Regions from separate parts of the Streptomyces corchorusii genome, predicted to be linked through region 1. Evidence: riboswitches for the same ligand, from Rfam matches in the RefSeq annotation. Region 1 holds a riboswitch; each other region holds the start of a gene.
What was found. A riboswitch is a leader RNA that binds a small molecule or an ion and turns the genes downstream of it on or off. The one in region 1 is predicted to bind cyclic di-AMP.

Region 1 (9,504 bases):
GCATGGTCGGAGCGGCAATTGAGCGCACGCGACAGGGGGTGGTTTTCGGCCAATTAACCGGAGCGGCACCGGAGATGAGCACGCTCCGTACAGGCCTGCGGAGCGCGCGGCGGTCCACACGCGCGCACGGCCCGGGAGGCGGGCATCGCCTCCCGGACCGGTCCGCCACCCGCGGGGATGAAGGCGGCGGTGTCCCCCAGCCCACTGGATCCAGTACAGCGGGCCGACCCACGCAAGAGCCATGGAACCGCTCCCCGGGTGGCCGGAGAAGAGCGCACGGACGGGCGCACGGCCACACGTGCGGGGGCACGCGGCGACAGACCGTGCACGGTGCGTACAGGGCCCGGACTTGCGCACGGACCACAATCCCGCCAACCGGAACAATGCCCCTTAACGCTTGGGATGCGGCGAACTACGCTGGGTTTACGAATGCCGCGTGGTTATGCCAGCGCGGCAGCCGTCTGTGTCGAGGGGTGGCGCATGTCCAGGGAGCAACGCGGGCCGAACGAGAAGCTCGGCGCCGTTCTCGCCCTCGCGGGAATCAGCAACGCGGGCCTCGCCCGCCGCGTCAACGACCTTGGCGCGCAACGCGGGTTGACGCTTCGCTACGACAAGACGTCCGTGGCGCGCTGGGTGTCGAAGGGCATGGTGCCGCAGGGTGCGGCGCCGCACCTCATCGCCGCCGCCATCGGCCAGAAGCTCGGCCGGCCGGTGCCGCTCCACGAGATCGGCCTGGCGGACGCCGATCCCGCGCCCGAAGTGGGTCTCGCCTTCCCGAGGGACGTGGGCCAGGCGGTGAAGTCCGCGACGGAGCTGTACCGCCTCGACCTCGCCGGCCGCCGCGCCGGCTCCGGCGGCATCTGGCAGTCGCTCGCCGGGTCGTTCGCGGTCAGCGCGTACGCAACGCCCGCCTCACGCTGGCTGATAACCCCCGCCGACAGCTCGGTCGCGCGGGAGGCGGGCTCCGCCGAGGGGTCCGGCGCACCGATCAAAGTCGGCCACAGCGATGTGCGCAAGCTCCGGGAGGCCGCCGAGGACGCCAGACGGTGGGACTCCAAGTACGGCGGCGGGGACTGGCGTTCCTCGATGGTGCCGGAGTGCCTGCGGGTGGAGGCGGCCCCGCTGCTGCTCGGCTCCTACTCCGACGAGGTCGGCCGCGCCCTGTTCGGCGCCTCGGCCGAACTCACCCGGCTCGCCGGGTGGATGGCCTTCGACACCGGGCAGCAGGAGGCCGCGCAGCGGTACTACATCCAGGCGCTGCGGCTCGCGCGGGCGGCGGCGGACGTCCCGCTGGGAGGCTACGTCCTCGCCTCCATGTCGTTGCAGGCGACCTACCGGGGCTTCGGCGACGAGGGGGTCGATCTGGCGCAGGCCGCGCTGGAGCGGAACCGGGGGCTGGCGACCGCGCGGACGATGAGTTTCTTCCGGCTGGTCGAGGCGCGGGCACACGCGCGCGCGGGAGACGCGCAGGCGGCCGGCGCGGCACTGAAGGCGGCGGAGGGGTGGCTGGAACGCTCCCGTCCCGGCGACAACGACCCGTCCTGGCTCGGCTTCTACGGGTACGACCGGTTCGCCGCGGACGCCGCCGAGTGCTACCGGGACCTGAAGGCCCCGCGTCAGGTGCGCAGGTTCACCGAGCAGGCGCTGTCGAAGCCGACGGAGGAGTTCGTGCGCTCGCACGGGCTCAGGCTGGTCGTCTCCGCGGTCGCCGAGCTGGAGTCGGGCAACCTCGACGCGGCGTGCGAGCAGGGGGTGCGGGCCGTGGAGGTGGCCGGGCGGATCTCGTCGGCACGGACGACGGAGTACGTGAAGGACCTCCTGCACCGGCTGGAGCCGTACGGGGACGAGCCGCGGGTGGTGGAGCTGCGGGAGCGGGCCCGGCCCCTGCTGATGGCTCCGGCGTAGAGAGGGACACTGCCGCACCCGGCGTTTGAAGCCGTTGTCAGTGGCGCAATGCACTATCGGAGGCGGAGGTGGTGCAGGTGCGGGCCGGGGCGTACGACTGTGATGTGCTCGTCATCGGTGGGGGGATCGTCGGGCTGTCGACCGCGTATGCGATCACCCGGGCCGCGCCCGGTACGCGCGTGATCGTGCTGGAGAAGGAGCCGGGGCCGGCCCGGCACCAGACGGGGCGCAACAGCGGGGTCATCCACAGCGGGATCTACTACCGGCCGGACTCGCTCAAGGCGCGGTACGCGGTGCGGGGCGCCGCCGAGATGGTGAAGTTCTGCGCCGAGTACGGCATCGCGCACGCCGTCACCGGCAAGCTGATCGTCGCCACCGAGCGGGACGAGCTGCCACGGCTGCACGCGCTGGTGCAGCGGGGGCGGGAGAACGGCATCCCGGTGCGGGAGCTGGGACCCGCGCAGATCACCGAGTACGAACCTCAGGTGCGCGGCCTCGCCGCCATACACGTCGGTACGACCGGGGTGTGCGACTTCGTGGGCGTCGCGGGCGAGCTGGCGCGGGCCTCCGGGGCGGAGATCCGCTACGGCGCCCGGGTCGTGCGCGTGGACCGGCGGCCGGAGCGGGGCGTGGCCGTGCTCACCGCGGCCGGGGACGTCGTACGCGCGCGCGTGCTGGTGAACTGCGCCGGGCTGCACTGCGACGAGGTGGCGCGGCTGACCGGCGACGACCCCGAGGTGCGGATCGTGCCGTTCCGCGGGGAGTACTACGAGCTGGCGCGGCCGGAACTGGTGCGGGGGCTGGTGTACCCGGTGCCGGACCCGGCGTTCCCGTTCCTCGGGGTGCATCTGACGCGCGGGATCGACGGGGGCGTGCACATCGGGCCCAACGCGGTGCCGGCGCTCGCCCGTGAGGGGTACGACTGGGGGGTCGTACGGCCCCGGGAGCTGGCCGGGACGGTCGCGTGGCCGGGGTCCTGGGCCATCGCCCGGCGGCACTGGCGGTACGGCGCCGGCGAGCTGCGCCGGTCAGTGTCCAAGGGCGCGTTCCTGGAGGCCGTGCGAAGACTGCTGCCCGCGGTGGAGGCCGGGGACCTGGTGCGGGCCCCGGCCGGGGTGCGGGCGCAGGCGGTGCTGCGGGACGGGACGCTGGTGGACGACTTCCTGATCCGGGAGGGGGCGCGGGCGGTGCACGTGCTGAACGCGCCCTCGCCGGCGGCCACGGCTTCGCTGCCGATCGGGCGGGAGATCGGGCGCCGGGCGCTGGCGATGCTCGGCTCGCTGTAGTGGCCCGTGGGCACCCGTAAAATCGGTCGTACTGTGTCTGACTCCCTGAACGCCCCCGCCCCGCGCCCGGCCCCCCACAGCCCCGGTGCCCCCGTCCGGCACACCCGGGCCAAGGGCGAGCCGCGCTTTCCCGACGGGCCCAAGGCCGATCCGGCCGGGTCGCACTTCGAACGGCGGATCCGGAGCTTCCAGCCGCGGCGGAGCCGGGTGACGGCCGGGCAGGCCGACGCGTTGCAGCGGCTGTGGCCCACGTGGGGGCTGGACATCGACGGGCAGCGGGTGATCGACCTCGGCGAGCTGTTCGGCAACGACCGGCCCGTGGTCCTGGAGATCGGGTTCGGGATGGGCGAGGCCACCGCGCGGATGGCCGCGGGCGACCCGGACACCAACATCCTGGCCGTCGACGTGCACACCCCCGGCCAGGGGAACCTGCTGGGTCTCGCCGAACGCAGCGGCCTGTCCAACGTCCGGGTGGGCAACGGCGACGCGATCATCCTGCTCCGCGAGATGCTCCGCGCGGACTCGCTGGACGGGCTGCGCGTCTACTTCCCCGACCCCTGGCCCAAGAAGCGGCACCACAAGCGGCGGCTCATCCAGCCCGAGTTCCTGACGCTCGCCGCGTCCCGGATGAGGCCCGGCGCGCTCCTGCACTGCGCGACCGACTGGGAGCCGTACGCCGAGCAGATGCTGGAGGTGCTCACCGCGCACCCCGGCTTCGAGAACACCCAGGCGGACGGCGGCTTCGCACCACGCCCGGAGTTCCGGCCACTGACCCGTTTCGAGGGACAGGGACTGGACAAGGGACATGTGGTGAACGACCTGCTGTTCCGGCGCGTCCCGCACACCACCGCTGAGCAGGACCGATAATCCGTTCCAGCCCCTCGTCCCGCCACCGTTAGGGTCGATGCCGTGGCCACCAGTCCTCCGTTTCCGACGTATCCCCCGAGTCCCGGCGGCGGTGTGCTCCACCACCCGCACTGGTGGCAGCGCAGGTGGGTGCGGTACGGAGCACTGAGTTCCCTGCTGGCCCTGTCCGGCCTGGTCATCCTCGCGCTCGTACGGCGGCAGACCGGCACGGAGGGCTTCCTCGTCGGTCTCGGGCTCGCCGTGCTGCCCGTGCCCTGGCTGATGGCCGCCTTCCGGTGGCTGGACCGGGTGGAGCCGGGCCCCTGGCGGAACCTGGTCTTCTCCTTCGCCTGGGGGGCCTGTGCGGCGGCGCTGATAGCCATCGTGGCCAACAGCTTCGCGACCAAGTGGATCGCCACCTCGACCGCGGATCCGGCCAGTGCCGACACGCTCGGCGCCACCGTGATAGCCCCCATCGTGGAGGAGTCCGCGAAGGCCGCCGCCGTCCTGCTGGTGTTCCTCTTCCGCCGGCGTGACTTCACCGGGATCGTGGACGGGGTGGTGATAGCGGGCGTCACCGCCACCGGGTTCGCGTTCACCGAGAACATCCTCTATCTCGGTACGGCCTTCGGGACCGACCAGCTCACCGGCGACCGCGGCATCGCCTCCGTCACCGCCGCCACCTTCTTCGTGCGCATCGTGATGTCCCCGTTCGCGCACCCCCTGTTCACCGTCCTCACCGGCATCGGCTTCGGCGTCGCCGCGCTGTCCGCCGAGCGGCAGCACGCGCGGCGGGTGCTGCTGCCGGTCTGCGGGCTGCTGCTGGCGATGGGCATGCACGCCTTCTGGAACGGCTCCTCCACCTTCGGCGAGTACGGCTTCTTCGCCGTCTACGGCGCCTTCATGGTGCCCGCGTTCGCGGTGGTGACCTGGCTCGCGATCCGGACCCGGCAGCGGGAGCTGCGGACCGTGCGGGCGGAGCTGCCCACGTATGTGCTGGCCGGGTGGCTGGGGCCGGCCGAGCCGTTCGCGCTCGGGTCGATGCGGGCGCGCCGGATGGCCCGGGACTACGCCCGCCACCACCACGGGCGCCAGGCGGCGCGGGAGGTGGCCCGGTACGAGGCGTGCGCGACCTCGCTGGCGTTCCTGCGGCACCGGGGGCGGAAGGGCAAGGCCGGGCCCGACTTCGTCGTCCGGGAGCGTGAGCTGCTGGACGAGCTGTGGCGGCGCAGGGATGTGGCCCGGCCCGCGTTGGAGTACGCGAGCAGGGCGTCCGTTCCGCCGCCCGGCCAGTGGGGGGCGGCGGCGCCGTACGGGTATCCGGCGGTGCCGTACCCCGCGTACAACCCGTACCGGACGTAGTCACGGGGGCTGACGGGGGTCCTCCGGCACCGCCGGGCCGCACCGTCGCGCGGGGGACGGGCTAGGCGGACGCCTCCGTCAGGCGGGCCACCTCGGTCTCCGTCAGCTTCAGCTCCGCCACCCCCAGCAGCGCCGGAAGCTGTTCCACCGTCCTCGCCGAGGCGATCGGGGCCGTGACCGTGGGCTGGGCGGCGAGCCAGGCCAGGGCGACCGTGGCGACCGGGGCCTCGTGGGCCGCGGCGATCTCGTCCAGGGCCGCGAGGACCTTCTGGCCGCGCTCGGACTCCGCGTGCTTCTGCGCTCCTTCGGCGCGGGCGCTGTCGACGGTCTTGCCGGGCCGGTACTTGCCGGTGAGGAAGCCCGAGGCGAGGGAGAAGTACGGGACGGCGGACAGGCCCTCGCGGGCGACGAGGTCCTGCAACGGGCCCTCGTAGGTGTCCCGGGAGACCAGGTTGTAGTGCGGCTGGACGGCGACGTAGCGGGCGAGGCCCTCGCGGTCGGAGAAGTCCAGGGAGGCCCGCAGCCGCTCGGGGCTGATGTTGGAGGCGGCGATGTGCCGCACCTTTCCGGCCTTCACCAGCTCGTCCAGCGCGCCGATGATCTCCTCGACCGGCACCTCGGGCTTGTCGTAGTGGGTGTAGTAGAGGTCGATGTGGTCGGTGCCCAGGCGGCGCAGGGAGGCGTCGGCGGCGGCCTTGATGTTGGCGGCGGACAGGCCCTGGTACTCGGGGTGCTGGCTGACCTTGGTGGCGATGACGACCTCGGAGCGGTTGCCGCGGGCCTTGACCCACTTGCCGATGATCGTCTCCGACTCGCCGCCCTGGTTGCCCTCGATCCAGGCGGAGTAGGAGTCGGCGGTGTCGACGAAGTTGCCGCTCGCCGCGGTGTAGGCGTCGAGAACGGCGAAGGAGGTCTGTTCGTCGGCGGTCCAGCCGAACACGTTGCCGCCGAGGGAGAGCGGGAAGACCTCAAGATCGGAAGAACCGAGTTTACGAAGTGACGTCATACGTCATGTCAACACCGGCGGTGGGTGATCGCATCCCACCGCCGGGGCCGAGTTCCCGCCAAGTTCCCGCGAGGGGCGGGCCGTCAGGGGGTGAGGCCCTTGTCGCGCAGCCACGCCATCGGGTCGATGCCGGTGGGCTGGCCGTCGGGGTGGACCTCCATGTGGAGGTGCGGGCCGGTGACGTTGCCGGTCGCGCCGACGCGGCCGATGACCTCGCCGGTGGCCACCTTCTGGCCGACGGAGACGCTGATCGAGGACTGGTGGCAGAACCACAGCTCGGTGCCGTCGTCCAGGGTGAGGATCGTGCGGTAGCCGTAGGAGCCGGCCCAGCCCGCCTCGGTGATCGTGCCGCTGTGCACGGCCTTGATCAGGGTTCCGGTGGGTGCGGCGAAGTCGAGGCCGGTGTGGTAGCCGGAGGACCACATCCCGCCGGCCTGGCCGAAGGTCGAGGTGATCGTGTACGAGGAGGTGGGCAGCGTGTACTGCTCGGCCAGCTTCGCCAGCCGCTCCTCCTCGGCCTTCTTCTCGGCGGCGGCCTCCGCCTTCTCCTTGGCCGCGGCGGCCTTGGCGGCGGCCTCCTTCTCGGCCTGGGCGGCGGCGTCGGCGCTCTGCTTCTCGGCCGCGGCGACCGCGGCGGCGGTGGCCTTGCTCTCGGCCTGGCCCTGCTGCTGCTCGGCCTGGGCCATGATCCGGTTGCGCAGCGCCTCGCCCGCGTCGGCGCCGTCCTCGCCGGCGGCCGTGGTCACGCCGACGGTGCTCAGCGTGGCCGTGGCGGCCTGGGCCGGCTGGTGGTCGGCGGAGTCGTCGCCGAAGAGGGAGCCGACCGAGGGCAGGTCCGGCAGGGAGATGGAGACCGGCGGCTTGCCGGTGTTGGCGCTGGCCATGCCGCCCGCGCCGACCGCGGCCATGACGCCGACGCCCAGGACGGTGGAGCTGCGCGCGAAGCCGCCGCGCTGCTTGGCGACGCGGTGCCGGCCGCGCACCGGGGCGACGGACTCCTCGGTGGGGTTCCACTCCTCCCAGGGGCCCTCCTCGGCCTGGTAGGCGCCGTACCCGAAGGTCTCGGGCTCGCGCTGTGCCGGTATGAACGGGGCTTCTGGGACAGGCCGGTTGGACGCCACGCGGGCGTACTCCTTTCCTTCCTTTCGCCTACCGGGTTAGCTGACGGGTTCGGAGCAGGAAGGTCTCCTACGCGCGTATACCGGTCGTGGACTCCGTGAGTTCACGGCGGCATCCGCGTGATTCACCCCAGGGTGGTGGTTCCCCGGCTCCCTTGCGGGATTCGGCGTGTGCGCACGGAGCCGCCTCTTGTGACGGCTGTGACGACCGCGCTGCGTTATCGAACGTTAATAGACTTGCCAGTCACTTTCCAAGCCGTTCGGCTTGATCATTCGCGTCTTTACCGGCGGAGTTATCGGCCACTACCCCGTCAAAGCGGGCGAGTTGACCGGGCGCCGGCCCGGTTCAGCAGTCACCTTCGGTTTTGATGGTGACTCAGATGTTATGCGGACGGCGCTCGCCCGGTGACCGTCGGTGACGTCGCGGGCCGTCGTACGGCGAGGAGCGCCATGTCGTCGGTCATGCCGCCCCCGGAGTGCCGGCGCACCTCCTCGGCGAGCCGGCCGACCAGCGCCGCCGGGCCGGGGAAGGTGCGCCCCGCGAGCCGCCGTGCGGGGTCGTAGAACCGGCCGTGGGCGTCCCGGGCCTCGGACAGGCCGTCGGTGTGGAACAGCAGGGTCGCGCCGCTCGGGAAGGCGGTCTCGGTGGCCCGGTCCGGCCACAGGCCGAGGTCGCCCATGCCGAGCGGCAGCGCGGGCTCGGCGGGGGCCAGGGTGCGCAGGGTGCCGTCGGCGTGCAGCAGCAGCGGTGGCGGATGGCCGCGGTTGACGATCCGTACGACGCCGTCGCCGTGCGGGAGTTCGGCGAGGACCGCGGTGGTGAACCCCTCGAAGGCGTCGATCCCGTCGCGCCGGGTGCCCTCGCGGGCCAGCGCCCGCTCCAGTCGCTCGGCGACCGCCTCCAGCGTGGCCTCCTGCTCGGCCGCCTCCCGGAACGCGCCGATCACCACGGCCACCGCGGCGACCGCGCCCATGCCCTTGCCGCGCACGTCCCCGACGACCAGCCGGACGCCGTACGGGCTGTCCTGCACCGCGTACAGGTCGCCGCCGATGAACGCGTCCTGCCGTGCCGCCTCGTAGCAGGCGGCGATCTCGTAGCCGCCGATCCGCTCGTCCGGCTCCGGCAGGACGGCCCGCTGGGCGGCCTCGGCGATCTCCCGGGCGGAGGCGAGCCGCCGGTCGCCGCGGCGGACCACCCGGTTGATGGCGACGGCCAGCAGGGCGACCGTCGCGACGGTGACCACGTCGGTGAGGGTGCCCACGGCCGGATGGACCCCGGCGTCGGTGTGCACGGCGTAGGCGGCGGCGAGGGAGGCGAGGCCGGTCAGGACGGTGGTGCGCAACGACGACAAGGGCGCGGCGACCAGCGGGGCCGCGGTGAAGAACGGGACGGCCGTGAAGTCGTCCGGGGCGAGCAGGCCGTACAGGACACCGCAGACGATGAGCAGGGCGGGCAGGGTGCGGGCCAGGGCACGGGGGCCCGGACGGCGGCGGGCGCGCACCGGCACCGGTGCGTCCCCGAGGCCCGGGTCGGGCACGGGGTCGCCGGGAAGCCGGCCGCCCGCCCTGGCGTACGGGCTCTCCTCCACCTTTCCAGGGCGCACCGCGTGTCTCCCGGTTGTCCGACGTACCTCCAGGTTTCCGGGCCCCGGAGCGGGCGGCGACCGGTGTGGGCCGAAAGGGGTGTGCGAGCGGTCCCGCGCATGGCGTACACTGGAGTCACAACGACGCGGGGTGGAGCAGCTCGGTAGCTCGCTGGGCTCATAACCCAGAGGTCGCAGGTTCAAATCCTGTCCCCGCTACTGAAGACTCAGGGCCCGGAATCCAGCGGATTCCGGGCCCTGAGTCGTTTCCGGCCCCGGGCCGGGCGGGCGCTCACAGCAAGTGGGCGTTCGGCGCCTTGGCGAGCTCCTCCAGCTCGGGAAGCACGACGACCCGCGCGCCCCCCGCGACCAGGACCCCGCTTCCGTCGGCCCCCGCC
Region 2 (9,504 bases), on a different contig from region 1:
CGACCAGCCGCGACACCCGCAGCAGCAGCTCCTCCAGGGCCGGGGTGTCCACCGGGGTGGAGCCGCGCCAGCCGAACAGCAGCGGTGCCGTCCGGATCGACCGCACCAGCGAGGTCGCCTCCCGGTCGGTGACGGGGATCAGCCGGTGGGCCATGTCCCCGAGGAGCTGTGAGGCGGCCCCGGCCAGGCCGAAGGACAGCACGGCCCCGGCCGCCGGGTCGATCACCGCGCGTACAACCGTGTCGACCCCGCGCGGTGCCATGCCCTGCACCACCGGCCGCAGTTCCTCCGGCTGCCCGAACAGCTCGGTCAGTTCGGCGTACGCCCGCAGCAGTTGCTCCTCGTCGGCGAGGTCGAGGCGGACGCCGCCCAGGTCGGCGCGGTGCCTGAGGTGGGGGGCGGTGGCCTTGAGGGCGACCGGGTAGCCGAGCGCGCGGGCGGCCTCGACGGCGGCGTCCGGGGTGGGGGCGGGCAGGGCGCGGCGCACGGGTATGCCGTACTTGGCGAGCAGCCGGCAGGTCTCCGCGTCGGAGATGGTGAGCCCTTGCCCGCGCGCGAGCAGCTCGCCGATCAGCCGGGCGGCCCCCTTCTCGTCGATGTCGTCGTACTCCGGCACCCTCCCGGGATCGGCCGCCTCCCGCCGCCACTGCGCGTACTTCACGGCTTCCGCGAGGGCGCGGACGGCGCGTTCGGCGGCGGGGTAGGCGGGGATGAGGTGGGTGCCCTCGGGCGGGGTGGTCAGCGAGGCGGGGGCCGCCGCTCCCTCGGTGCCGGGCGCCCTGTCGGCGGCTCCCGGTGCGGTGCTCGCCGCCGCCGACAGCGCTTCCGCCAGTCCCCCGAGCTCCACGTGCACCACGAGCACCGGCTTGCCCGGCACCGCCGCCGCGGCCGACCGCAGCGCCTCCGCCAGCTCCGGGTCCCCCGGCGAGCTCTCCCCGATCGCGGGGATCGCCGTGACGACGACGGCGTCGTTCGTGCCGTCGGCCAGGGCGGCGGCGAGCGCATGGTGGAAGTCCTCGGCCGTCGCCCCGGTCGTCAGGTCGACCGGCCGCGCGGGCCGCAGTCCCTCGGCGAGGCACCGGTCGTACGTCAGCACGCCCAGCGACTCGGAGTTGCCGAGGATGGCCACGCGCGGTCCGGCGGGCAGCGGCTGCCGCGCGAGCAGCAGGCCCGCGTCGACCAGCTCGGTGATCGTGTCGACCCGGATCACACCGGCCTGCCGCAGGAGCGCGGAGACGGTCTCGTACGGCAGCCGGGTGGCCCGTACCGCGTGCCCCTGCGGTGCCGTGCCGGTCCCCTGCACCACCACGAGCGGCTTGGACGCCGCCGTCCGCCGGGCGAGGCGGGTGAACTTGCGGGGGTTGCCGATGGACTCCAGATACATGAGGACGACGTCGGTCTCGGGGTCGTCGTACCAGTACTGGAGGACGTCGTTGCCGGAGACGTCGGCGCGGTTGCCGGCGGAGACGAAGGTGGAGACGCCGGTGACGCCGGTGACCCCGCCGCCGCGCCGGTGCAGCCGGGAGAGCAGGGCGATGCCGATGGCGCCGGACTGGGCGAACAGCCCGATGCGGCCGGGGCGGGGCATCTGCGGGGCGAGCGAGGCGTTGAGCCGGACGTCCGGGGCGGTGTTGATGATCCCGAAGGCGTTCGGGCCGATGATCCGCATGCCGTACGCGCGCGCGGCCCGGACGAGGGCCCGTTGCCGCTCGCGCCCCTCGGGCCCGCTCTCGGCGTATCCGGCGGAGAGCACGACCAGCCCCTGGACGCCGTGCTCCCCGCACTCGGCGACGACGGCGGGCACGTACGCGGCCGGTACGGCGACGACGGCCAGGTCGACATGCCCGTCGATGTCCCGCACCGAGCGGTGCGCGGGCACCCCGTCGACCTCCTTGAGGTCGACGGGGAAGGCCGTGTTCACGGCGTACAGGGCGCCGGGGTAGCCGGCGTCGCGGAGGTTGCCGAGGACGCCGCGGCCCACCCCGCCGGGGGCGCGGCCGACGCCGACGACCGCGACGGAGCCGGGCGCGAGGAGCCTGCGTACCGAACGGGCCTCGGCGCGCTGCTCCCGCGCGCGCTGCACGGCGAGGGAGCGGTCGGTGGGTTCCAGGTCGAACTCCAGGCGGACGACGCCGTCCTCGAAGCTGCGCTTCTGGGTGTAGCCCGCGTCCGTGAACACCTTGATCATCTTGGTGTTGGCGGGCAGCACCTCGGCGGCGAAGCGGCGGATGCCCCGCTCGCGCGCGACGGCCGCGATGTGCTCCAGCAGGGCGGAGGCGACCCCGCGGCCCTGGTGGGCGTCCTGCACCAGGAAGGCGACCTCGGCCTCGTCGGCGGGCGCGGACGCGGGCATGCCGCCGGTGCCGATGCGGTCATAGCGTACGGTGGCGATGAACTCGCCGCCGATGGTGGCCGCGAGTCCCACCCGGTCCACAAAGTCGTGGTGCGTGAAGCGGTGGACGTCCTTGGCGGAGAGTCGTGGGTACGGCGCGAAGAAGCGGTAGTACTTCGACTCGTCCGAGACCTGCTCGTAGAAACTGACCAGGCGGTCGGCGTCATCAACGGTGATGGGCCTGATGCGCGCGGTGCCACCGTCGCGCAGCACCACGTCCGCCTCCCAGTGGGCGGGGTACTGGTGCCGGTCCTGCCGGCCCGCCGAGGTCTGCATGGGCCCCAGAGTACGGCTCGCGTCCGACAACGTCGCGAGGCAGTCTGTGGAGGACGAGAAGCCGGACCGAGGCCGCGGTCCGGTGCCGCACCGGAGGGGACGCACGTCCGCTCCGGAGAGGCTTCACGATATGGGAAACTGGTCTAGACAACCTGAACACCGAAGGGCAGCAACACATGGCTGAGCGCCGCGTCAACGTCGGCTGGGCCGAGGGCCTCCACGCCCGCCCCGCCTCCATCTTCGTCCGAGCCGCCACGGCCGCAGGCGTCCCGGTGACGATCGCCAAGGCCGGGGGCAACCCCGTCAACGCGGCCTCCATGCTGGCCGTCCTGGGCCTCGGTGCCCAGGGTGGCGAGGAGATCGTCCTCGCCTCCGACGCTGAGGGCGCCGACGCCGCCCTGGACCGTCTGGCCAAGCTGGTCTCCGAGGGCCTGGAAGAGCTGCCCGAGACCGTCTGAGCGACCACCGCGCAGAGCGCCGGAGCCGCGTTCGCCTTTCGGGGCGGCGCGGCTCCGCCGTATCCGGGACGAAGTCGACCGCACACGGACGCACTCGACCCGATGTGCCGTCGATTCACCGCCCGCAGGCGCCCGGTGAACTCCGCGGAATTACGGCACGATGAATTCGGGGCAGCAGGAAATACCCCGACGGGAAATGCCTCTTCTTTGTATACGGTGCCCTTGTTAATGCCGCGGGCCCGGCATGTTTACGGCATGTTGCGAAGTCCTCACGCGCTCCGTGGCGGGAGAAAACCGCAATCGGTGCGCCCCCGTCGCACGCTCGGCGTGCAGCGCCGTGAGCGCCCGCGCGCGCTCCGCGTCGCCACGCGCCACCGCGTCCACGATGGCACCGTGCTCCGTCCAGGACTCCACCGGGCCGACCGGCGCCTCCACCGTGTACATCCAGGCGATCTTGTGCCGCAACTGGGTGAGCATCGAGGTCAGCGAGGTGCTGCCGGAGGCCTGGGCCAGCGTCTCGTGGAACCAGCCGCCCAGCGAGCGCAGGTCCTCGTTGCTGCCCCTGCGGGCCCGCTCCTGGCCCAGCCGGACCAGACCGCGCAGCACTTTCAGGTGCGCCTCGGTGCGCCGCTGGGCGGCCCGGGCGGCGCCCAGCGGCTCCAGCAGCGTCCGCATCTCCAGCAGGTCGGCGGCCTCCTGCTCGGTCGGCTCGGCCACGCACGCGCCCGCGTGCCGGCGCGTCACCACGAAGCCCTCGGCCTCCAGGGTGCGCAGGGCCTCGCGCACGGGGACGCGCGAGACGCCGTAGCGGCGGGCCAGGACTTCCTCGGTGAGGCGGCTGCCGCGCTCGTAGACACCCGCGACGATGTCGTCCCGGATGGCCGTGCACACCGAGTGCGCCGGAATACGCATGACCGACCTCCGTCTTAATCCCCGTGAAACGTCGACGATGGACGCGTGTTCCGAGACTCTATTCCAACGAACCGGAATTTCCGACGGCGGACCCTAATCCATGGCGATTTTTTGGACAGCGGATCCGGCGGACACCGTGAAAAACGGCGAAAGCCCCGGCTCGGTGAGCCGGGGCCTCGGACAGCCGTGCGGTCGGTGTCAGACGTGCACGCCGTGCTTGCGGAGGTAGGCGACGGGGTCGACGTCCGAGCCGTACTCGGGGGTCGTGCGCACCTCGAAGTGGAGGTGCGGACCGGTGACGTTGCCGGTGGCGCCGGACAGGCCGATCTGCTGGCCCGGGACGACCTTCTGGCCCACCGCGACCCCGATGGACGACAGGTGGCCGTACTGGGTGTACATGCCGTCGGCCATGCGGATCACGACCTGGTTGCCGTACGCGCCGCCCCAGCCCGCGGAGACGACCGTGCCGGAGCCCACCGCGTGGACGGCCGTGCCGCTGGCCGCGTGGAAGTCGATGCCGGTGTGCGCACCGGAGGACCACAGGGAGCTGCTGGCCCGGTAGGCGGTGGAGACGTAGGAGTGCACGATGGGGGCCACGAAGGCGTTCAGCCGCTTGCGCTCCGCCTCCCGGGCCGCCCGGGCCTTGGCGGCGCGGACCTCCTCGGCCCGCTTCGCCGCCGCCTTCGCCGCGGCCTCCTCGGCCGCCTTCTGTTCGGCGGCCTGCTGCTGCGCGGCGGCCTGCGCGTCGATCTCGTCGGCGACGTCCTCGGACACGGCGACGACCGGGGTGAGGCCGGTCTGCTCCGTGGATGTCTCGGCGGCGAGCGCCGGGGAGGCGGCGAGGGTGCCGATCACACCGGTGGTGGTGAGGGCCGCGACGCCGGCCGCCTGGACGGTGGTCCGCTTGACCCGGCCGGGCTTGCGGTGCTTCCCGGTGGCGCACATGAACGCCATGAAGTGGCTGGTCCTTTCCTTCCCTCTCGCCTACCGGGTTAGCTGACGGGTTCGGAGCAGGAAGGTCTCCTACGGGCCCCCTCGCAGCAGCGCGGGCGCCCGATTCACCCCAGGGACGGTGGGTCCCCGGCTCCCCTGGCTCGCGCCGTACGGGGACTCGGCGATGACTGTCCGGTGCCGCGGGTGCGGCGCACTGCCTGACGAACAGCCCGGACGAAACTACGCAAGCACGCTGTCAATCCTCAAACACATCCCGGATTTTGTAGCGCATCCCACAGGGCAGACAGGCAACCTCCGCCCCAAAACGGGCATCTGGCGGACGGAGTGGAACAGCGTGGGGCCCTGACGACCCGTAGGTCGCCAGGGCCCCACGCGCGCGTGCCGTCGTCCGGCCGCCACCGCGGTCGCCTACTCGGCCGCCACCACGGTCACTTCACCGATGCCCAGCGCCTCCACCGGCGCCTTGATCTGCGACGCGTCCCCGACGAGGACGGTCACCAGGCGGTCCACCGGGAAGGCGTTCACCACGGCCGCGGTGGCCTCCACCGTGCCCGTGGCCGCCAACTGCTGGTACAGCCTCGCCTGGAAGTCGTCGGGCAGATGCTGCTCGACCTGGTCCGCCAGCGTGCTCGCGACGGCCGCCGCGGTCTCGTACTTCAGCGGCGCCACACCGACCAGGTTCTGCACGGCGACGTCCCGCTCGGCGTCGGTCAGACCGTCCGCCGCGACCGTGCGCAGCACCTTCCACAGGTCGTCCAGCGCCGGGCCGGTGTTCGGGGTGTCCACGGAGCCGCTGATGGCGAGCATCGCCGCGCCCGTGCCGTCCGGCGCGGACCGCAGGACCTGCCCGAAGGACCGCACGCCGTAGGTGTAGCCCTTCTCCTCGCGCAGCACCCGGTCCAGGCGGGAGGTGAGGGTGCCGCCGAGGCAGTACGTGCCGAGCACCTGGGCGGGCCACACCCGGTCGTGCCGGTCGGGACCGATCCGGCCGATGAGCAGCTGGGTCTGGACCGCGCCGGGCCGGTCCACGATGACCACGCGCCCGGTGTCGTCGGCGGTCACCGGCGGCACCGGCCGGGGCTCGCCCGGGGTGCCGGTCCAGGCGCCCAGGGTGTCGCCCAGCAGCGCGTCCAGGTCGGCGCCGGTCAGGTCGCCGACGACGACCACGGTGGCCGTGGCGGGCCGCACATGACGGTCGTAGAAGGCGCGTACGGCCGCCTCGTCGATCTTCTCGACCGTCTCCTCGGTGCCCTGGCGCGGACGGGACATGCGCGAGGTCGCCGGGAACAGCTCCTTGGAGAGCTCCTTGGCGGCCCGGCGGGAGGGGTTGGCCAGCTCGTGCGGGATCTCGTCCAGGCGGTTGCGGACCAGCCGCTCGACCTCGCTCGCGGCGAAGGCGGGCGCGCGCAGGGCGTCGGCGAGCAGGCCGAGGCCCTTGGCCAGGCGGGAGGCCGGGACCTCCAGGCTGAGCCGCACGCCGGGGTGGTCGGCATGCGCGTCGAGGGTGGCGCCCGCGCGCTCCAGCTCGGCGGCGAACTCCTCGGCGGAGTGCTTGTCGGTGCCCTCGGAGAAGGCCCGCGCCATGATCGTGGCGACGCCGTCCAGGCCGGCCGGCTCGGCGTCCAGCGGCGCGTCCAGCAGCACCTCGACGGCGACGACCTGCTGGCCCGGGCGGTGGCAGCGCAGCACGGTCAGGCCGTTGTCCAGCGTGCCGCGCTCGGGCGCCGGGAACGCCCACGGCTTGGCCTCGCCGGGCCGCGGCTGGGGGTGGAAGTCCATGGTGGCGAGCTCGGTCACTTGGCCGTCTCCTCGTTCTCGGTCTCGTCGCGGCCCGCCTCGACGGTCGCTTCCTGCTCCGGGTCCTCGGGGACCCCGGCGTCCGGGACGGACTCCGGGGACTTCGGCTCGTAGACGAGGACCGCGCGGTTGTCGGGCCGCAGACGGGCCTTGGCGACCTCCTGGACCTCCTGCGGGGTCACCTCCAGGACGCGCTTGACCGCGGTCAGGGCGAGCTGCGGGTCGCCGAACAGGACCGCGTACCGGCACAGTTCGTCGGCGCGGCCGGCGACCGTGCCGAGCCGGTCCAGCCACTCGCGCTCCAGCTGGGCCTGGGCGCGCTCCATCTCCTCGGCCGTGGGGCCCTCCGCGGCGAACCGGGCCAGCTCCTCGTCGATGGCGGCCTCGATGACCGGCACCTCGACGTCACCGGAGGTCTTCACGTCCAGCCAGCCCATGGAGGGAGCGCCGGCCAGTCGCAGCAGACCGAAGCCGGCCGCGACGGCCGTCCGGTCCCGGCGCACCAGCCGGTTGTACAGGCGGGAGGACTCTCCGCCGCCCAGGACGGTCAGGGCGAGGTCGGCCGCGTCGCACGCGCGCGTGCCGTCGTGCGGGAGCCGGTAGGCGGCCATCAGGGCACGCGCCGGGACCTCCTCCACGACGACCTCGCGCAGCTGCTCGCCGATGACGTCCGGCAGGGAGCCGTCGCGGGGGGCGGGCTTGCCGTCGTGGGACGGGATGGAGCCGAAGTACTTCTCGATCCACGCGAGCGTCTGCTGGGGGTCGATGTCGCCGACCACGGAGAGCACCGCGTTGTTCGGCGCGTAGTAGGTGCGGAAGAACTGGCGGGCGTCCTCCAGGGTGGCCGCGTCCAGGTCCGCCATCGAGCCGATCGGCGTGTGGTGGTAGGGGTGGCCCTCCGGGTAGGAGAGCGCGGTCAGCTTCTCGAAGGCGGTGCCGTACGGCACGTTGTCGTAGCGCTGGCGGCGCTCGTTCTTGACGACGTCCCGCTGGTTCTCCATGGACTCGTCGTCCAGGGCGGCCAGCAGCGAGCCCATGCGGTCGGCCTCCAGCCAGAGCGCCAGCTCCAGCTGGTGGGCGGGCATGGTCTCGAAGTAGTTGGTCCGCTCGAAGCTGGTGGTGCCGTTCAGCGAGCCGCCGGCGCCCTGCACCAGCTCGAAGTGGCCGTTCCCCTTGACCTGCGCGGAGCCCTGGAACATCAGGTGCTCGAAGAGGTGAGCCAGGCCGGTACGCCCCTTGACTTCGTGGCGTGAGCCGACGTCGTACCAGAGGCAGACCGCCGCCACCGGGGTCAGGTGGTCCTCGGAGAGCACCACGCGCAGACCGTTGGCCAGGCGGTGCTCGGTCGCTGTCAGGCCCCCGGAGCCTGCCTCGGCTGTGGTCGTGTGACCCATGGGCATGTACGTCCCTTCGCGAGCGGAGGCGGTTGATGGAAACCGCGGTTTTCCTGCCGTTCCTGCCACTGTATGCAAAGCGTGCGGGGCCTCGGCGAAGTTCCCGCGGGGCGTACGCCCACAGCGGATCCCGTGACCCGCCCGGGACCCGCTCCCGGCTCCCGGCGGGGCCTTGGGAACCGGGTCGCGGCACGGGTTGTCACTGCCTCGGTCCACAATGGTCGGCGTCAGTTCCGTCCATCCTTTCAGCAAGGAGCCGGCAGCGATGGCCCGCCGCAGCACGAAGACCCCGCCGCCCGACGATTCGTTCGAGGAGAGGATCCTCGACATCGACGTCGTGGACGAGATGCGTGGCTCCTACCTGGAGTACGCGTACTCGGTCATCTACTCGCGCGCCCTGCCGGACGCCCGCGACGGCCTGAAGCCGGTGCACCGCCGCATCGTGTACCAGATGAACGAGATGGGCCTGCGCCCCGAACGCGGCTATGTGAAGTGCGCCCGTGTCGTCGGCGAGGTCATGGGCAAGCTGCACCCGCACGGCGACGCGTCGATCTACGACGCCCTGGTGCGCATGGCGCAGCCCTTCTCCATGCGCGTGCCGCTGGTCGACGGCCACGGCAACTTCGGCTCGCTGGGCAACGACGACCCGCCGGCCGCCATGCGGTACACCGAGTGCCGGATGGCCGAGGCGACGAGCCTGATGACCGAGTCGATCGACGAGGACACGGTCGACTTCGCGCCGAACTACGACGGCCAGGAGCAGGAGCCGGTGGCGCTGCCCGCCGCCTTCCCGAACCTGCTGGTCAACGGCTCCTCGGGCATCGCGGTCGGCATGGCGACGAACATGCCGCCGCACAACCTGCGCGAGGTCATCGCCGCCGCCCGCCACCTGATCCGCAACCCGAACGCGGACCTGGACGCGCTGATGAAGCACGTCCCCGGCCCGGACCTGCCCACCGGCGGCCGGATCGTCGGCCTGGACGGCATCCGGGACGCGTACGCGACCGGCCGCGGCACCTTCAAGATGCGCGCGACCGTCTCGGTCGAGACGGTCACCGCCCGCCGCAAGGGCCTGGTGGTCACCGAGCTGCCGTTCACGGTCGGCCCCGAGAAGGTCATCGCGAAGATCAAGGACCTGGTCAACGCGAAGAAGGTCCAGGGCATCGCCGACGTCAAGGACCTCACCGACCGCGAGCACGGCCTGCGCCTGGTCATCGAGATCAAGAACGGCTTCGTGCCGGAGGCGATCCTGGAGCAGCTGTACAAGCTGACCCCGATGGAGGAGTCCTTCGGCATCAACAACGTCGCCCTGGTCGACGGC
Region 3 (9,504 bases), on a different contig from region 1:
CAGCAGGCAGAGCCCGAAGACGTGCTCCCGGAAGTCGCCGAGGGCGACGGGGGTGCCGAGCCGCGACGGCACGCCCACGACGAAGCCGACCTCGGCCTCGATGTCCAGCCTGATCGAGGGGCCGAAGACGGGCGCGGGGTCGGCCGGGCCCTTGCGCTGCCCGGAGGGCCGTACGACGTCCGTGCCGGAGACGACCACGGTGCCGGAGCGGCCGTGGTAACCGATCGGCAGGTGCTTCCAGTTGGGGGTGAGGGAGTCCTCGGCGTCGGGGCGGAAGATCCGGCCGACGTTCCGGGCGTGGTTCTCCGAGGCGTAGAAGTCGACGTAGTCCGCGACCTCGAAGGGAAGGTGCAGGGTCACCTCGGACAGAGGGTGGAACAGCGGCTCGACGACCGCGCGGTGGGCCGGGTCCGTGACCCAGGACGTAAGGGCGCGCCGTACGTCCGACCAGGTGGCGCGGCCGGCGGCCAGCAGCGGGTTGAGGGTGGTCCGGGCGAGCAGCGGCTGGTGGGGCGAGCCGAGCGCGGCGGCTGCGGCGCCCGCGTCGAGGACGTGGTTCCCGAGCCGGACGCCGATCCTCCGCTCCGTGCTGCCGGAGGGCGAGAACACGCCGTAGGGGAGGTTGTGCGGACCGAAGGGGTCGCCCTCGGGGACGTCGAAGGGGGGCATGGGGTGCTGCCTCACTCTCATCCGGGCCACGCATGGCACTGCGTTCCATGTGGTCGGGCCACACGTTACGGCCGAGCCGCGTTTCTTGGGCAGTGCCTCACCGGCTGGCCGCGGCCCACGGCTGCGCATCGCCCACCGAGCCGTCCACGGCGAGCGGTTGGGCGCGGGCGGTACGTAAGTGCGGGGAATGAGAGGTGAGTCGGCGGAGCGTGCTGTCCGTATTCTCTGATCATGGCACCCACCCCGGCATATGCACTGATCGCCACTGACCTGGACGGGACGCTGCTGCGCGGCGACGACACCGTCTCGGACCGGTCCCTCGCCGCGCTCGCGCGGGTGGCACGGGCCGGCGCCCGGCACCTGGTGGTGACGGGCCGCCCGGCCCCGCGGGTGCGACCGCTGCTCGCGGACCTCGGCCGCGCCGGGCTCGCGGTGTGCGGGCAGGGGGCCCAGGTCTACGACGCGGCGACCGACCGTCTGCTGTGGTCGGTCCGGCTGGACCGGGAACTGGCCGAGACGGCGCTCGGCAAGATCGAGGCGGAGGTGGGGCAGGTCTACGCGGCGGTCGACCAGGACGGCGTGGACGGGCTCACGCTCATCGAGCCCGGCTACCGGATGCCCCACCCGACGCTGCCCGCGGTGCGGGTCGGCCGGCGGGACGACCTGTGGTGCGCGCCCATCAGCAAGGTGCTGCTGCGGCACGCCACCCTGTCCGACGACGAGTTGGCGGCCGTGGCCCGTGCGGCGGTGGGCTCGCTCGCGACGGTCACCATGTCGGGGCCGGGCACGGTGGAGCTCCAGCCGTGCGGGGTGACGAAGGCGACCGGGCTGGCGCTGGCCGCCGAACGGCTCGGGATCGCCGCCGAACGGGCCCTCGCCTTCGGCGACATGCCCAACGACATCCCGATGTTCGAATGGGCCGGGCGCGGTGTGGCCATGGCCAACGCCCATCCGGAACTCAAGGCGGTGGCCGACGAGGTCACCTTGTCGAACGAGGACGACGGCATCGCCGTCGTCCTCGAAGGACTCTTCCCGGCCGGCTGACCGGGATGTCAGGAGCGCCCGGCCCGGCCGCCGGTGCCGGTCAGTACGCGCCGAACACGTTGTCGATGGACCCGTACCGCGCGGCCGCGTAGTTGCAGGCGGCGGTGATGTTGGCGACCGGGTCGTAGATGTCGAAGGACGTGCCGGCCACGTGGTACGCCTTGAACGTCGGGTCGATGACCTGGAGCAGGCCCTTGGAGGGGATGCCCTTGGCGGCGTTGGAGTCCCAGAGGTTGATGGCCTTCGGGTTGCCCGAGGACTCGCGGATGATGTTGCGGTAGATGCCGTTGTAGGTACCCGGGATGTGCTTCTCGGCCATGATCGCCAGCGACTCGCGGATCCAGCCGTCGAGGTTGTCCGGGTAGCCGGCGGGGGTGGTGGCCGCCGTGGTGGTGGCGGTGCTGGGGGCCGCGGAGGCGTCGGCCGCGCCGATGAGCGGCAGGGCGAGGACGGCGGCACCGGTGCCGGCGGCGGTGAGCGCGCGGACGAGGCGGTTGTTCCGGGTACGGCGGGGCTGGGCGACAGCAGACATGGGGGCGTTCCTCTCCGGCGCCTGCGAGGTGAGCTGTCGGGTTCGGGCGGGGAGGTGCCCGGCCGTGCTCCTGACGGAGGCATGGCTTCACCCCTAGCCGTCCCGGCGCGGCGTGTGCCGTTCCGGACCGGCGGCTTACCTGGGTCCCCCGCTCCTGCCGTACGAATGAGTTCGTCGATGGGTATGCGGGCGGCGGCAGGATTCGGCGTCCGCCCGACGGCCCGGAACGTATGCGAGAGCACATGTCGGGAACAAGGGCCGGATTCATACAACGTGCGATTTGACCTTGATCGACAGCGTATGGGGTGCTTGATCCTTTGCGGTTGCCAATCCTCAACTCGCCGACAGGGCAAGGAGTCACGGCGGCCGGGCCGAGGGGGCGGGCCGGCCGGGCGCGTGACCCAACTCACGAAATAGCAAACAGTTTCAATTCGGACATGGGGGATTAGGGGGATTCGCGCCTGAAGTCGGGGAGATGGTGGAACCCGGCATATGAGGGGCGTCGTTGCGGAGGTGCGGGCGCGGTGTCCGGATTACTCCTATATGGATAAAAATCCGCTCACACTGTGTGATCAAAACCATGCCGGTCATGATCCGGTATCGCCCGGGCTGGACCGGTGGGCGCTATCGGTGATCGAAAGAGGACCGGATACGCTGACTTGAGTGAGGGCAGCGACCTATCGACAAACCGCGTAATCGCCAGCAGACACCAGCAGACAGGAGACCCCTCGTGACCGTCGTCGGGCCGTTCGGGCTGAGCGTGCGGGACCAGGCTCTGGAAGCCGATGTCCAGGCCGGATTGGCGGCTGTCGAGGAAGGCTTGCTCGAAGCCACCAAGAGCGAGGTCCCGTTCATCACGGGGGCCGCGCAGCACCTCGTGCGGGCGGGCGGGAAGCGGTTCCGGCCACTCCTCGTGATGCTCGCCGCCCAGTTCGGCGACCCCTACGCGCCGGGCGTGGTGCCCTCGGCCGTCGTCGTGGAGCTGACCCATCTGGCCACGCTCTACCACGACGACGTCATGGACGAGGCGGCCGTACGGCGTGGCGTGGACAGCGCCAACACGCGCTGGGGCAACTCCGTCGCGGTCCTCACCGGCGACTTCCTCTTCGCCCGCGCCTCCCAGATCCTCGCCGACCTCGGCCCCGAGGCGGTCCGGGTGCAGGCACTCGCGTTCGAACGGCTCGTCACCGGCCAGATCCTGGAGACCGCGGGTCCCTCGGACGGCCGAGACCCGGTCGAGCACTATCTGGACGTGCTCGCCGGCAAGACGGGCTCCCTGGTGGCGGTGTCGTGCCGGTTCGGCGCGATGATGTCCGGCGCGGACGAGACGGTCGTCGACGTCCTCACCCAGTACGGCGAACGGCTCGGCGTCGCCTTCCAGCTCGCGGACGACGTCCTGGACATCGCCTCCGACTCCCACGAGTCCGGCAAGACCCCGGGCACCGACCTGCGTGAGGGTATCCCGACCCTGCCGGTGCTCCGGCTGCGCGAGCGGGCCGCCCGGCTGGGCCTGCCCGAGGACGTCGCGCTGTGCGAGCTGCTGGACTCCGACCTCAGCGACGACGCCCGGCACGCCCAGGCGCTGGCCGCGCTGCGCGCGCACCCCGCGCTGGAGCAGGCCCGCCGGGACACCGTGCGGTACGCGGAGGAGGCGCGGGCCGCGCTCGCCCCGCTGCGCGAGTGCGATGCCAAGGCGGCGCTGATCGAGCTGTGCGACGCGGTCGTGCACCGCGCCGGCTGACCTGGCCGGTCACCCGGCCGGTCACCCGTACGGGCCCCGGCATCCGGCACGACCCCTACGGGTCGGGTGGAGGAACCACCGCCGGGTGTCATACCGCAGGTGTAGACGGAGTTGGCTCCGAGGTCTGACGCTTGTGCACAGCCGATTTGGTCAGATGGACACCACGGAAATCACCACTCCTCACCGTTTCGGGTGAGAATGGCGGCTCAGGGTGGACCAGCGGAGCAGCGGACCAGCGTGAGGACAGCCGCCGCCGACGACGGAGGTAAGGCACACATGGCACCGTACGAATCCGACGACGCAGTGGGCGCCGCGCACGACGAGCACCCGCGTACCGGCCGGCGCAAGGCCGCCCGGTACGCCGTGCCGGTCGCGGTGGTGGGGGTGGCGGCGGCCACGATCGGGCTGGTCCCGGCGCTCGCCGACTCCGGTGACCCCGACCTGCCGAAGATCAGCGCGCAGCAGCTCATCGAGAAGATCGCCGCGTCGGACGTGCAGCGGCTGTCCGGCACGGTGAAGATCAGCACCGATCTCGGCCTGCCCGACCTCGGCGGCCTGGAGGACGGCCTGATGTCCGGCTCGGGCCGCGGCGGCTCGGGCGACGGCTCCTCCGCCGACCCGCAGGCCAAGCTCACCGAGCTGGTCTCCGGCACGCACACCCTGCGCGTCGCCGCCGACGGCCCGGACCGGCAGAAACTGTCGCTGCTGGAGAGCGGCGCCGAGTACAGCCTCATCCACAACGGCAAGGACGTCTGGGGCTACGACAGCAAGAGCAACGAGGTCTACCACTCCACCGGGGCCGGCTCCGGCAAGGACCGCGAGGGCGAGCCGCCGGCCACCCCCAAGGACTTCGCCGACCAGGCCCTGAAGTCGGTGGACGACACCACGTCCGTCACCGTCGACGGCACCGCGCAGGTCGCCGGGCGCGACGCCTACAAGCTGCTGATCCGGCCCAAGCAGTCCGGCACCACGGTCGGCGCCATCAGCATCGCCGTGGACGCGAAGACCGGCATGCCGCTGAAGTTCACGCTGACCCCGAGCAGCGGCGGCGCCGCCGTCCTCGACGCGGGCTTCACCCAGGTCTCCTTCGCCCGGCCGGCCGCCTCCACGTTCGACTTCACGCCGCCCAAGGGCGCGAAGGTCACCGAGGAGAAGGACGCCCCCGGGGCCCGGGAGCACACCCCGAAGCACGGCGAGGACTTCGCCGGGGGCCTGGCGGGCAAGGACGGGCTGAAGGTGCTGGGCAAGGGCTGGACCTCCGTCGCCACCTTCGACACCGGCGCCAAGGGCGGCCTGCCGACCGGCTCCCAGGGCGGTGACCTCGGCGGCTTCCTCGGTTCGCTGGGCGACCCGGTCTCCGGGAAGTTCGGCAAGGGCACGGTCTTCTCCACCCGCCTGGTCAACGCCCTGATCACCGACGACGGCAAGGTGTACGCGGGCACGGTGACCAAGGAGGCGCTGGTGAAGGCGGCCGACGCGGGGAAGTGACCCCCCGGGCGCACCGCACCGGATGAGACGAACCGGATGAACCGAGGGGAGCCGATGGACGAGCCGTCCGCCACGCAGCCGGAGCCGGGCGACACGACGGCGAGTGTGATCGCCACGCACGGCCTCACCAAGCGCTACCGCGGCGGACAGCTCGCCGTGGACGGTCTGGACCTGACCGTCCCGGCGGGCAGCGTCTTCGGCTTCCTCGGCCCGAACGGCTCCGGCAAGACCACCACGATCCGCATGCTGATGGGCCTGATCGAGCCGACCGCGGGCACCGCCCGGGTGCTCGGCCGGCCCATGCCGCGGGCGGCCCGTACGGTCCTTCCGCAGGTCGGCGCCCTCATCGAGGGCCCCGCTCTGTACGGCTTCCTCTCCGGCCGGGACAACCTGCTGCGCTACGACGCCGCGGACCCGACCGCCGACCCGCGCACCCGGCGCGCCCGTGCCGCCGCGGCGCTGGACCGGGTCGGCCTCGCAGCCGCCGCCGGCAAGAAGGCGAAGGCGTACTCGCTCGGCATGAAGCAGCGTCTGGGACTGGCCGCCGCGCTGCTCCAGCCGCGCAGACTGCTCGTCCTGGACGAGCCCACCAACGGCCTCGACCCGCAGGGCATGCGCGAGATCCGCACCCTCGTCAGGGAGTTGGCCGCCGACGGCACGACCGTCTTCCTCTCCTCCCACCTCCTCGACGAGATCGAGCAGGTGTGCACCCATGCGGCGGTGATGGCGCAGGGCCGGCTCGTCACCCAGGGCGCGGTGGCCGACCTGGCCGCCGGGGCGCGCGACCGGCTGGTGGTGACCACCCCGGACCCGGCCGATGCGGCACGCGTGCTGAAGGAACTGGGCGTCGGGGACGCGACGGCCGACGGGGAGCGGGTCACCGGTGAGCCGCCCGCGCGGGATCTGGCCGACGTGACCGCGGCCCTGGTCACGGCGGGCGTCCGGGTCCGGGGCCTCACCGTCGAACGGGCCTCGCTGGAGGACGCGTTCGTGGCGCTGACGGGGGAGGGCTTCGATGTCGCGGGCTGATGTGCTCCAGGCGGGCGCCGGGCGCCGGCCGAACCCCCTGTGGACCCTCGGGCTGTTGCGCAGCGAGCTGGTCACCACCGTCCGCCGCTGGCGCACGCTGGCCCTGCTCGGGGTGCTGGCCGCGGTGCCGGTGCTGGTCGGGATCGCCGTGAAGATCGAGACGCGGGGCGGCGGGCCGGCGGGCGGCGGCGGCGAGGGCCCGGCGTTCATCTCGCAGATCACCAACAACGGCCTGTTCCTGGTCTTCACCGCGCTGGCCGCGACCCTGCCGTTCTTCCTGCCGATGGCGGTCGGCGTCGTCGCGGGCGACGCGATCGCCGGGGAGGCCGGCGCGGGCACCCTGCGCTATCTGCTGGTCGCGCCGGCCGGCCGTACCCGGCTGCTGTTCACCAAGTACGCGACGGTGCTGGCCTTCTGCCTGCTGGCCACACTGGTCGTCGCCGTCTCGGCACTGCTCGTCGGCGCGTTGCTCTTCCCGCTCGGCGAGCTGACGACGATCTCCGGCACCCGGATCAGCTTCGCCGAGGGGCTGGGCCGCGCCCTGCTCATCGCCCTGGTCGTCGCCGCGTCACTGGTCGGTGTGGCGGCCCTCGGCCTGTTCGTGTCGACGCTCACCAACAGCGGCATCGCGGCGATGGCCACGACGGTCGGCCTGCTCATCACCGTGCAGATCGTCGACCAGATACCCCAACTGCACGCCCTCCAGCCGTACCTGTTCCCGCACTACTGGCTGTCCTTCGCCGACCTGATGCGCGACCCCGTCTACTGGGACGACCTGGTGAAGAACCTCGGTCTCCAGGCGCTGTACGCGGCTGTGTTCGGCGCGGCGGCCTGGGCGCGGTTCACGGCGAAGGACATCAACGCCTAGCGCCGGCTCACCGGGGTGCGGCGCCGACGGCCTCGTACGGGAAGCGCGCGAGGGGCGCGTCCTGCGCGAAGAACGTCTTCGCGCGCGCCAGCGCGTCGGCGTCCTTGCGGACGTCGCCGGGCGCGCTGCCGTTGCCGAGCAGGACGCCGCCGAAGCGCATCCGCAGGTAGGCGGCCGAGTTGTTGAGCGTGCCGGCGTACGGGTCGGCGACCGACGGCTCGTCGTCCGCCAGCGCGGCGATGCCCCAGAGGGTGCGGCCGGCCATCGTCGCCTTGAAGTCGACGCCCGGGGTGCGCAGCCAGGCCGCCCAGTAGTCCAGGTAGCGCTTGGTGAGGCTGGACACCGAGTACCAGTACAGCGGCGAGGCGATCACGATGTCCGTCGCCGCCAGCGTGGCGTCCAGCAGCAGGCCGGCCGGGGTGTCCGGGGACGGCCGGACGTGGTCGCTGTCGTGCCGCAGGTCCACGAAGTCGGGCAGGGCGTGGTCGGCGAGGCGGATCCAGTGCTGTTCGGTGTCGCCGGGCAGGTGCGCGGCGGCCTCGCGGGCCAGCAGTTCGGTGTTGCCCGCCTCGCGGGCGCTGCCCAGGACGAAGAGGAAACGGCGGCTCATGGGTCCCCCGGACGTGTTCATGTCGTACCCCCAGTTGAATGCGCGTGCATTCTATGTACACGCAAGCAGTCTTCGCCAGGGTGCGGCTGGTGCGAGGCTGTGACGTCGCGGTGACGTGGAAAACCGCGGGGAGCGGACACACTGGTGGGCAGGACGCGTACGACCGGATCGCGACGCCGGGGGAGTGAGGGGCACCGATGGCTGGAGTCAGCTTCGAGAAGAAGCGGGCGCGGCAGCCCGTGGGGCCTGCGGCGGCGGTGTCCGTCCGGGTGTTCGGCGCGGGAGGCGCGTCGGTGGACGGGACGTCGGTCGTGGCGGCACCGGGCGAGGAGATCCAGCAGGCCGTGCTCGACCACCTCCAGCGCCTGGCCATCAGCGTCGGCGCGCCCATACGCGCCATGGTCCACGACGACCTCGCGGGCTGCGTGGTCCCCCTGGAGGTCTCGGCGGACGGCTCCAGCCGGGTGACGGGGAAGGCGGTCCGGGTGACTCCGCGGCCGGCGTCGGCCGGGACGCAGGGCGCCGCGCAGGCCCCGACCGGTCAGTTCGGACCGGCGCCGGTGATGGACGGGCCCGGCACGGACCCCCAGGGCCCCGCGGCCCACGGCGCCCTCGCCGCCGTACCGCCGGAGCCCCCCGCCGCCACCCCCACCCCGGCCCGTGGATTCGACGCGGTCGCCGAGGAGGTGCTCGGCGACGGGCCGCTGACCGAGACCGCCGAGGGCGCGAAACTGCTCACCGAGCCGATGAGCCGGATCAACGAGGCCGTGCGGGCGGGCCGCATCGACACGGCGGCGGAACTGGCCGACCGGACGCTCGCCGAGGCCACCGCCGTGTTCGGCCCGCGCCACGCCGAGGTACTGCACCTGCTCGAACTGTCCGCCTACATCGCCTACCTGGCCGGTGACCCGGTCCGCGCCTTCCGGCTGTCCCTGGACGTGGCCCGGCTGCGCCGCCAGGCACGGGACGGGGAGGCCGCCTACGACAACGTGCGCAGCGCGGCCACCGCCTGGCGCGCGGTGCGTGACCCGGAGGAGGGCCTGCGGCTGGGGCGCGACCTGATCGACCTGTGGACGGACCTCACCGCCGAGCCGGGCCCCGCCGCGGACGACCCGGGCCCGCTGGAGTCCGCCCGCGCCCGCATGGTCCGCCTGACCGACCGCGCGGCCAAGGCGGCGGCGCGGTCCTGACCGGCCCCGCCCGGAGCAGACGCACCCGGGGTCACTGCACGCAGAACTCGTTGTCCTCCGGGTCCGCCATCAGCACCCAGCGGCCCGCGGGCTCCTCGACCTCCCGCACCACCCGCGCGCCCAGCGCCTGAAGGCGTGCCACCTCCTCCGCGCGCCGTTCCGGGCCGGCGTGGACGTCGAGGTGGAGCCGGTTCTTCCCGGTCTTCGGCTCCGGTACCCGCTGGAACAGCAGCCGCCGCCCGAGCCCGGTGCCGGTCTCGGGGTCGTACGGGTCGTCGGGGTGCCGTACGGCGATCAGGTCACGGAACGCGGCCCGCCCGTGGTACTCGACGG

Region 2: another riboswitch for cyclic di-AMP. It lies ahead of AQJ11_RS28205 (M23 family metallopeptidase); the one in region 1 lies ahead of AQJ11_RS44255 (M23 family metallopeptidase).
Region 3: another riboswitch for cyclic di-AMP. It lies ahead of AQJ11_RS12550 (transglycosylase SLT domain-containing protein); the one in region 1 lies ahead of AQJ11_RS44255 (M23 family metallopeptidase).

What each region holds. Positions count from the first base shown of each region.
Region 1 covers NZ_KQ948386.1:2,368-11,871, reverse strand. Annotated here, with positions in the region: gene AQJ11_RS44280 (NsdA family TPR-like regulatory protein) at 481-1,905, shown strand; gene lhgO (L-2-hydroxyglutarate oxidase) at 1,974-3,191, shown strand; gene trmB (tRNA (guanosine(46)-N7)-methyltransferase TrmB) at 3,225-4,058, shown strand; gene AQJ11_RS44265 (PrsW family intramembrane metalloprotease) at 4,101-5,399, shown strand; gene AQJ11_RS44260 (aldo/keto reductase) at 5,461-6,405, opposite strand; gene AQJ11_RS44255 (M23 family metallopeptidase) at 6,489-7,526, opposite strand; cyclic di-AMP (ydaO/yuaA leader) riboswitch at 7,537-7,703, opposite strand; gene AQJ11_RS44250 (PP2C family protein-serine/threonine phosphatase) at 7,907-9,127, opposite strand; tRNA gene AQJ11_RS44245 (tRNA-Met) at 9,252-9,325, shown strand; gene AQJ11_RS44240 (dihydrofolate reductase family protein) at 9,399-9,504, opposite strand, start outside.
Region 2 covers NZ_KQ948361.1:218,623-228,126, forward strand. Annotated here, with positions in the region: gene AQJ11_RS28190 (bifunctional acetate--CoA ligase family protein/GNAT family N-acetyltransferase) at 1-2,668, opposite strand, end outside; gene AQJ11_RS28195 (HPr family phosphocarrier protein) at 2,845-3,126, shown strand; gene AQJ11_RS28200 (GntR family transcriptional regulator) at 3,352-4,038, opposite strand; gene AQJ11_RS28205 (M23 family metallopeptidase) at 4,237-4,992, opposite strand; cyclic di-AMP (ydaO/yuaA leader) riboswitch at 5,005-5,165, opposite strand; gene AQJ11_RS28210 (M16 family metallopeptidase) at 5,401-6,789, opposite strand; gene AQJ11_RS28215 (M16 family metallopeptidase) at 6,786-8,189, opposite strand; gene AQJ11_RS28220 (DNA gyrase/topoisomerase IV subunit A) at 8,449-9,504, shown strand, end outside.
Region 3 covers NZ_KQ948354.1:553,975-563,478, reverse strand. Annotated here, with positions in the region: gene fahA (fumarylacetoacetase) at 1-669, opposite strand, end outside; gene AQJ11_RS12555 (Cof-type HAD-IIB family hydrolase) at 901-1,713, shown strand; gene AQJ11_RS12550 (transglycosylase SLT domain-containing protein) at 1,754-2,245, opposite strand; cyclic di-AMP (ydaO/yuaA leader) riboswitch at 2,251-2,432, opposite strand; gene AQJ11_RS12545 (polyprenyl synthetase family protein) at 2,976-3,986, shown strand; gene AQJ11_RS12540 (LolA family protein) at 4,263-5,474, shown strand; gene AQJ11_RS12535 (ABC transporter ATP-binding protein) at 5,529-6,503, shown strand; gene AQJ11_RS12530 (ABC transporter permease) at 6,490-7,371, shown strand; gene AQJ11_RS12525 (flavodoxin family protein) at 7,379-7,981, opposite strand; gene AQJ11_RS12520 (hypothetical protein) at 8,275-9,171, shown strand; gene AQJ11_RS12515 (VOC family protein) at 9,203-9,504, opposite strand, start outside.